Regions from separate parts of the Alteromonas lipotrueae genome, predicted to be linked through region 1. Evidence: predicted binding sites of a transcription regulator. Region 1 holds the regulator's gene; each other region holds the start of a gene.

Region 1 (2,209 bases):
TCGCTATCGATAGCATACTTTTCGCTGTGTGTGTTCATCTCGAGTTCGTGATGATGCTTTACCGCGTTGTTGTATGTGTCTGGGTCGAACTCAGGAACTTCAATAGCAATATTAAGCGGTGTAGCAGGGTAGCTGTTAACCAAATTTACGTTGCCGCTGAGTAATGCGGCATAATCGTTAGCAATAACTGTGATTTTGTCGTTGAGTAGCGCATGTTCGTCGTCTTCACTGCCTACATTTACCGCCGCAATAATTTCGCCGTTTTCAGGCCATTCATGTTCTTTAACCAACAATACGGGGGAGGGGCATTTTCTAAGGAGATGCCAGTCTGTAGGAGTAAAAATAACGGAGGCTAAATCGTCATGGCGCTTGGTTGCTTTTACAACCAAGTCTATATTGTTATCTATTACGTAATGCACAACAGCTTCAAAGGCACGGTTATTCCACTCAACAACAATATCGGTTTTTTCAAACCCTAAATCGCTAAGGATTTTCCGTAACCAACCCGCATGTTCCTTAGTGACCGCATCGCGCATAGCTTCACGATCATCAGGGCTAAGCATGGTTGTCATATCGTAAGATAAGTCGTAAACCACCAGCATGGCGGTGACAGAGGCACCTGTCTTTTTGGCAAGTTCATATGCACGGCTAAGCGCAGGTTGGGTATCTCTATCGGCTTCAATGACCGCTAAAATACGTTCATACTTAATCATAACCCCTCCAAACATTTTTAGATTTTTGGTTGCTACAATTTAAGTGTAATACCTATTTGCTATTACGTAACTTGTTTTAGATCAAAAGCTTTGAAGATTAGCTATTACAGGCGATATTAGGTGCAACCACAGACGTTAAACGTTGTGACATCTCATCAAAATCTAAAATAGTGATGAGTTTACCGTCCACTTGGATAATATTTTCTTTTTGAAAACGGCTTAATAAGCGGCTAATGGTTTCAATAGTTAGACCAAGATAGTTCCCAATTTCATTTCGGGTCATGGTTAGGTGAAATTCTTTATTTGAAAATCCACGTTCTTCGAAACGTTGAGAAAGCTGAGAGAGGAAATACAATAGACGTTCTTCCGCTGAGCGCTTATTAAGCAACATCATGAGGTCATGATCTTGTTTAATTTCCGCACTCATGAAACTCATTATTTGATGTCTTAACTTCGGAAATTGAACCGACATCTCATCAAGCGTCTCATACGGTAATTCGCACACCATGGCGGTTTCTAATGCCTGGGCATAGCTTTGGTGCTTGTTTTCCCGTAATGCATCGAAGCCGATAATATCGCCAGGGAAGTGAAAACCTGTAATCTGCTCTTCACCATCTGAATTGGTGACGAAAGACTTAAAAGAGCCCGTGCGTACTGCGTAAAGAGAGTTAAATGTATCTCCCGACTTTACCAGCAAATCACTCTTGTGAAGGGGTTTCTTTCGCTCAATAATATCATCTAAAGATTCAATCTCAGTCTTGTTTAGCGCAACGGGTAAACACAAGTGGCTGAAACTGCAATTTTGACAATGAATTGAGAATTGGCTTCCTTTGCTCATAAGTTCAAACTATAAATAGGGTCGACTTAATATAATCTTACTCTTTTGTTTATGAAATTGCTGCATAAATTAAAAAGAGAGCGTAAATAGCCAATATTCCAGAAAAGCATTGTCTTACCACGGGGTGCCTGAAACCGGCTATTAGGTACTGACTACCTGCGCTTGCCGCCAGCAAAGTGGGCAGAGTACCTAACCCAAAAAATAGCATAATGGCAGCGCCGTCAACGGCCGAGCCTGATGCTAATGACCACGTTAACGTGGAATAGACCAACCCGCAGGGAAGCCAGCCCCATATAAAACCATAGGGTAGTGCATAAACCGGGCTTTTGAATGGAAGAAATCGTTTAGATAAGGGCTGAATAGCTTTAAATAACCCGCGCCCCATAGCTTCAATATAATTCAAGCCTTGCCACCACTTTCCCAAATAACACGCTAAAAGCACCAGCATAACGCCACTAATCAAAGATAAAACGGGTTTAGCGATAGGCACAAATTCGGTTGCCATTTGGCCGACAGCGCCTGTAATAGCACCGGCTAATGTGTAGCTGAGGATACGGCCAAAATTATAGGCAAGGGTGTAGGGTAAAGCAGGTTCATTACTTGGCGTTACCGTGCGTAGTGCCGCAACAATACCGCCACACATGCCAACACAATGCAC
Region 2 (2,209 bases), on a different contig from region 1:
TACCTTGTTTTTAGAAACCCGGTATTAGTCAGCTACAAAGACTGAGTAAGCGGGTAACGGCGCTTAGTGAAGCATGGTTTCAACCATAGCAATGCTACTACTTTTATCACAACTATATGCTCAATAATAGCACAGGTAGCTGAACGTAAAGTGAATGGCTTTATCTATATACACGGTCAAAATGGGAAGAATTAGAGGACACAAGAAGCCAAGAAAAGAAACAAAGCGTTTATCGCTAATTATTTATCGGGTTCGAGTAACTTTGATTGCTCTATCAGTGTACATAACTGCTTGCGGTTGTCGCGACTAAAGTTAGGGTTTATATCGGTGGTTTCGCAATAAGCGCTATGAAAGCGCGTTACCGTTGAACGACTTGCCAGTATTCTTCGAAGGTAGTTCGCTTCGAATTCTTTTAAAGGAGCCAGCTGCGCCGCGGCCTGATTTCTTAACGTATCCAACTCTCGTTGTTCAGGTAACTCAGAAATAGAAACAAACCAACCTGAGACGGTACTTTGTATATCTGAAAAAAAGTACTGAACAAAAGGCGAGCGCAGCACAATCACCAATAATACAATTTCAGCACAGATGACAAAGAAACGAAGCATTTAAAATTATTCCACTACTACACTTAATTTAAACAACGCAGCTATCGTTAGTTATTTTTAATAAACACTTTCATCAAAAAAATCAAAAAGATAATTACTTGTATAATTTTCATTCGGTATTAAAAACTATTATCGCTATAAGAGTCAACTAGCATTAAGTAAAGGCATACCGATAAAATATAATTTCTGAACTTTCAGTATTGACTGAAAGATAAATAAAGATGATCATTGATCTATGTTAAACACGCTGAAATTTCAGCTGTTATAATGCGCCGCGCAATACAAGAAGTTGGCTAAGGTTTTGAAAAAATGAACGAACAGATTCCGGTTAAAAACGTTACCGCAGTAAAGGTGCACAAACCCGCATCATCCACTGAAGGGAAACGATACGATTCGCGCAGTCGCATTTATGTTCGTGCGGTTAAAGGCCCTCTTGAAACATTCAGGCGTTTCTTTGGTTTGTTTTTCCTCGCCTTATTTGCCGCTATTCCGTGGATTAAATTCAATGGTCAGCAAGCGGTGTTACTCGATATTGTAGAGCAGCGCTTTTCTATATTTGGGTTAACCTTATGGCCGCAAGATTTAACCTTACTTGCTTATATTTTTATCGTGGGTGCATTCGCGCTTTTTTTCGTGACGACCTTTGCAGGCAGAGTGTGGTGTGGTTTCATGTGCCCTCAAACCACCTGGGTATATATCTACACGTGGTTTGAAGAAAAAATAGAAGGCCCAAGAAATAAACGCATAAAGCTAGATGCGCGAAAAATGGACGCGGATAAGTTTGTTCGCAAAATCCTCAAACATACGGCCTGGGTGGCAGTTGCCTTGCTTACCGCACTCACCTTTGTGGGATATTTCACCCCAATCGGCGCGCTCTTTATTGATTTTTTCACCTTCAACACGGGTTTCTGGGCAGCGTTTTCAGTGGTCTTTTTCGCGGTATGCACATATGCCAATGCGGGATATATGCGTGAAATCATGTGTACCCATATTTGCCCTTACGCGCGTTTTCAATCTGCCATGTTCGACAAAGACACCTTTACCGTTTCATACGATGCGAAACGGGGCGAACAACGAGGTCCGCGTCCGCGTAAATTAAGCCATGAACAGGTTCACGAAAAAGGCTTGGGCGACTGTATTGACTGTAATTTATGCGTACAGGTTTGTCCTACCGGTATTGATATTCGTAACGGCTTACAATATGAGTGTATTAACTGCGGCGCGTGTGTAGATGCGTGTAACGGCGTAATGGATAAAATGGGTTACCCCAAAGGGCTAATAAGCTTTACGTCGGAAGAAGAGCTGGCGGGGGGTAAAACACACATTGTACGGCCTAAGCTTATCGGCTACCTTATCGTTCTTATTGTCATGACAGGGTTATTGGTTGCTGACATTGTGACCCGCGTGCCTCTGGAAATTGACATTATTCGCGACCGTAATTCGTTATATCGCGAAACCAATGAAGGGTTAATTGAGAATGTTTATACCGTTAAAGTACTCAACAAATCTCAACAAACTCAGACCTATACCATTTCGGTTCAAGGGCTGCCTGAATACACCTTTATTGGTAATAAAGAAGTGACGGTACAAGGTGGTGAGGTTTA
Region 3 (2,209 bases), on a different contig from region 1:
CGAATTCTTCTTCTCAACAAATAATATTGGGAATAGTGACCCTGAGGAAAGTGTCGTTGGTGCCAGTAAGTTGGGTACCAGAAGCTTGGAAGGTTACACCCTCGGCAGGTTACTCAAAAACAAACCAGACACCCTAAAAGATGTCTTGCTAGAAAACCGAGAAGGGCTATTTACCTTGCCTCAGGGTGCTAGCGGCATTCAAACGTGGCATATGGCTACGGGAACGTTTTTGTTAAATAATCAAACTCACCGGCTTTATATTCTTAAGCAAATGACACGGGAGCTAAACAGACAAGAAGTGTCGGTTTGGAAAAAAGTGATAAGGGTGATTAGTCACGAGCTGAATAATTCATTGGGGCCTATTTCTAGCTTATTGCATAGCGGCCAAATCGTAGGCCAGCAAAATGGTGATGCCCGTCTAGTGCGTGTGTTCCATACCATTGAAGAACGTATTGCCCATTTAAATCAATTTGTTCAAGGATATGGAAGGTTTGCAAAATTGCCTCCACCGGTTTTGGTAACGATTGATTGGGATAAAATAACGGCACAACTCAGCAATCAATGTGACTTCAAGTTAACCATGTCAGAGGCTGTCGAGGTGAAAGCCGATGCAGTTCAAGTAGAGCAGTTATTAATTAACTTACTTAAAAATGCCCATGAGTCGGGAGGAAACCCACAGGATGTGGAGCTCGTCATCAAGCAAACGGCCTCTCAAGTTATTATAGAAGTGCTCGATAGGGGAAAAGGCATGACGGATAGCGTGATGACTAATGCGCTGGTTCCTTTTTATTCCACTAAAGCTAATGGGAGTGGATTAGGGTTGGCGCTATGCCGAGAAATCACCGATGCGCATAATGGCCATTTAGTGATTCAAAACCGAAAAGACAAAGGACTGTGTGTACGTTTTATTATTGATAAAACGACAAAGTAGCAGACAAAAAAAAGAGGGGAACAGACGGGCGTCTGTTCCCCTTACGACGCTAAGCCAAGACCGTTTTTAACCTACGTCGAACAGGCATGTATAATGTATTGTAAATGAGAATGATTTGCAATGGCATTTTGAGTTATTTTCAATTTATTTCTATATTGATCTCGATCAACTTCTATACAAGCCTTCTATTTACCGGATTTCAGGCTTGATCCAGATCACAAACCATCATCAGGAAATCGCTATCATTAACTTATTAACCCTGTGAGGAGAAACACCATGTTACTAAGTATGATTTCAGATCCCGTTGTATGGGGCTCGCTTCTAGGTATCAGTATTATTATTGGAATGGGCGTGTTCTATACCTATCTATTTATGCACAACAGCGCAGAGCTTGATAAGTAAATACCGTTTTGCCCCTAAGTCGCGGCGTTTGACAAGAATTAGGCCAATGTTAGGTCAAGAATTCAGTAACTATAACTACGTTCACTATCGCTTATATTCTGGCGTGGGCACATCTAGCAACACAAGCAATGCCGCTTGTCCGCCGTATTCAAGTGGCGCTTGGTGGAATGCATTCACGTGGGGATGCTGTATTAAGTAGTGGGGGAGTGCATTTTTTAAAACGCCCTGTCCAAACCCGTGCATGATGGAAACACAGTCTACCGACTCTTTTCGGGCGGTATAAATTAATGAGGCTATTTCGGTTTTTGCCATTTCTCGGGTCATACCGTGCAAATCCAGCAGAAACTCAGGGGAATAGTCTCCTCGTCTAAGCTGCTTTAGTACATGCGTTGGCACGCCTTCTCGGCAATACCGCATGGGGCCTTCTTGCGGAAGTACAGCTTGGTACATATCGGAGAAGCTAAAACTCGCCGCTACCTGCTTACTGCCTTTTAGGTCTTTAACCCCTGCTAATTGCTTTTTCTTTTCAAGGGCGACTTTCTTATTCGGAACAATCTTGTCCTGCTCCATGGGCTTTACACCTTGCACAGCATCAGCAAATGAGAAGGTATCTTCAATCACTTTTGGCTTCTCAGTGCCTTTTTTCATGGCTTTTAGTTCTTTTTTAAATACTTTCATTATGAACCGATATGCAAATTAACGTGGGCGCAGGCGTTATCTTTGGGTATGATACCAGCTTTCATATTCCTGATGTACCCAAGCTCTTATGACCGACAAGTTTTACTTAGAAGAAGCCATCGAAGATTTACACAGCATACTTGATATGATTCGGTGGGCTACCAGTCGATTTAACGACGCCGCCCTCTATTTTGGTCA
Region 4 (2,209 bases), on a different contig from region 1:
GCAGGAAAATGGCTGATAGCGGTACCCATTTTTCGTTGCAGGATATCAATGCTTTGCCGCAACGATATCGCGCCAACTTTGTGAATAGTTTATCTGGCTTTAAATCTTCCTCACTGCTTGGCTCCACCGATGGCCGAGTTAACAACCTCGCCATTATTAGCTCTGTGGTTCATGTGGGTGCCAACCCACCATTGCTGGGCATTATTATGCGTCCGCACACTGTGCAGCGAGATTCTTTGTCTAATATTAAGCAGCAAGGTGTGTTCACGCTAAATCATGTTCATACAAGTTGGACTGATAAAGCACATCAAACGTCGGCGCGATACGATAATGGGGTGAGTGAGTTTGAGGAGGTTGGACTAACGCCTTGGTTTAGCAACACGTTCAGCGCGCCTTATGTAAAAGAAAGCGCAGTAAAAATGGGGTTAAAAGTAGAACAGCATTTTACGTTGTGTAATCAGACCGAAATGATTATAGGTAAGATTCAAGAGGTCTTTATTGCGGGCAGCAGCACTGCAGGAGATGACATTGCAAAAAGTGCTATTGCCGAAGATGGGTATATAGATCTTGAATCACTACAAACCTCATGTATCTCGGGTCTGGACACTTATCATAGTACGCAAAAGATAGCCCAATATGCTTACGCAAAACCCGATGTGCCTTTAACAAAGGCGAGCATAACTAAAAAATAATTCATATTTTGCCAGTGGCGCACAAACTAATGTTGCGTCAATGCTATAGGACATTGATTTTGCTAGCCGTTCAGGCGTTGTTCAGGTGGCAACCGTTAATCTATATCAACAAATCTTTATTGCTTTGTGTTAGATCCAAACGCCACGGGTTATAGTATAATTATTAATATTCAAAACCTGCCTTGCGGCAGGTTTTTGCGTTTTAGGCGCTGAGTAAAAAAGAATCATTATCGTTATTATCTCAATTGGAGAGAATTATGAAGTCTGTAAACCGTCGTGACTTTCTGAAATTGTCAGGTACATCTTTGATAGGCCTAACGTTAGGAAGCGTTGCGTTACGTGCTAATGCGCAAGAACAACTACAAGCAGATGATCCAAGCGCAAAAGCATTAAACTACACTGCGGCGTCTACTGTAGACGGTGCTAAATGTAACAACTGCATGTACATTCAAGGTGCCGACGGCGAACAACACCGCCCTTGCGCCATCTTCCCTAACAAATTGGTTAACGCCAATGGTTGGTGTAGTGCATGGGTTAAACGCCCAGGCTAGTAACTCGAATTATCAAAAAAGCCCCAGTCTCGCTCATGCGTGCTGGGGCTTTTTTATGCATTTGAGATAAGGGTCTATAACGAGTTACAGCCCCTTCACAGCGTCTAACAATGCGGGGTTATGTAGTCGGCTCGGTAACAAACCAGGCTTTATATAGGCCCCATGCTTTGCTTGAAATATACTGCCAATGCGTAGCACTTTTTCATCGTCCCATTGCTTGCCAATAAAGCTAATTCCCACCGGAAGGTTTTTCACTTCTCCCGCTGGTACAGTAAGGTGCGGATAACCTGCAATGGCCGCTAAATACCCAATTCCAATAAAACCCATTGGGGAATGATCGCCATACACGCCATCAATCAGAAAAGCCGGGCTATTTGAGGGTGCCACAAGTACATCAACTTTATGTTGTGCCATTAGGGCATCAATACCCTTGTCTCTCGCAGTTTCTCTTACCAAGGCTAGAGCCGAAGCGTATTCTGGGCTATTAATGTCATCTGTATTCACTGCTTTTTCGAATATATCTTGATTAAAGAGCGCAAGTTCTCGAGTGCTAGCTTGATTGTAAGTGATAAGTTCCGACAAGCTGCGTACAGGAATGTCCGCTGGACTGCCTTCTAAGTATTCGTTTAATGTGTAATGAAACTCGCTAAGTAACACTTGATAAGAGTCGGCCCAAAAACTTTCAGGTTGTTTGAAGTCGCTAATTTCCACCAGTTCAGCGCCTGCGGCAGTTAGGCTATTTAAGGCTTTTTCATAAGTAGCAAGCACATGAGGGTTATCCCCTTGACGGTAACGCACAACGCCTACGCGCACGCCTTTTAAATCGGTCGCCAACATACTTTGCTGTGGTGCATTAAGCATGTGTTTGCTAGCCTCTAGCGTTGCGCTGTCTTTTGTATCTACACCTGCCATGATTGATGCCATTAACCATGCATCGTTAACGTTTGCGGTCATAGGACCTGCGGT

Evidence for each region. The regulator FNR, encoded in region 1, switches genes on or off when oxygen is low (the NO sensors DNR and NnrR bind a similar motif). The targets are predictions, from matches to a motif close to TTGATCTAGATCAA.
Region 2: the regulator FNR is predicted to act here: its motif matches at 834-847, upstream of ccoG (cytochrome c oxidase accessory protein CcoG).
Region 3: the regulator FNR is predicted to act here: its motif matches at 1,087-1,100, upstream of KYS23_RS02820 (DUF3149 domain-containing protein).
Region 4: the regulator FNR is predicted to act here: its motif matches at 788-801, upstream of KYS23_RS13870 (high-potential iron-sulfur protein).

The regions. Positions count from the first base shown of each region.
Region 1 is NZ_JAESDJ010000004.1:108,355-110,563, forward strand. Features, by position in the region: gene uspE (universal stress protein UspE) at 1-713, opposite strand, end outside; gene fnr (fumarate/nitrate reduction transcriptional regulator Fnr) at 811-1,551, opposite strand; gene KYS23_RS07465 (sulfite exporter TauE/SafE family protein) at 1,601-2,209, opposite strand, start outside.
Region 2 is NZ_JAESDJ010000001.1:59,519-61,727, reverse strand. Features, by position in the region: gene KYS23_RS00245 (hypothetical protein) at 240-605, opposite strand; gene ccoG (cytochrome c oxidase accessory protein CcoG) at 915-2,209, shown strand, end outside.
Region 3 is NZ_JAESDJ010000001.1:659,012-661,220, forward strand. Features, by position in the region: gene KYS23_RS02815 (sensor histidine kinase) at 1-931, shown strand, start outside; gene KYS23_RS02820 (DUF3149 domain-containing protein) at 1,208-1,333, shown strand; gene smrB (endonuclease SmrB) at 1,418-2,011, opposite strand; gene prmB (50S ribosomal protein L3 N(5)-glutamine methyltransferase) at 2,100-2,209, shown strand, end outside.
Region 4 is NZ_JAESDJ010000009.1:157,989-160,197, reverse strand. Features, by position in the region: gene KYS23_RS13880 (zinc ribbon domain-containing protein) at 1-16, shown strand, start outside; gene KYS23_RS13875 (flavin reductase family protein) at 9-692, shown strand; gene KYS23_RS13870 (high-potential iron-sulfur protein) at 950-1,243, shown strand; gene KYS23_RS13865 (amidase) at 1,328-2,209, opposite strand, start outside.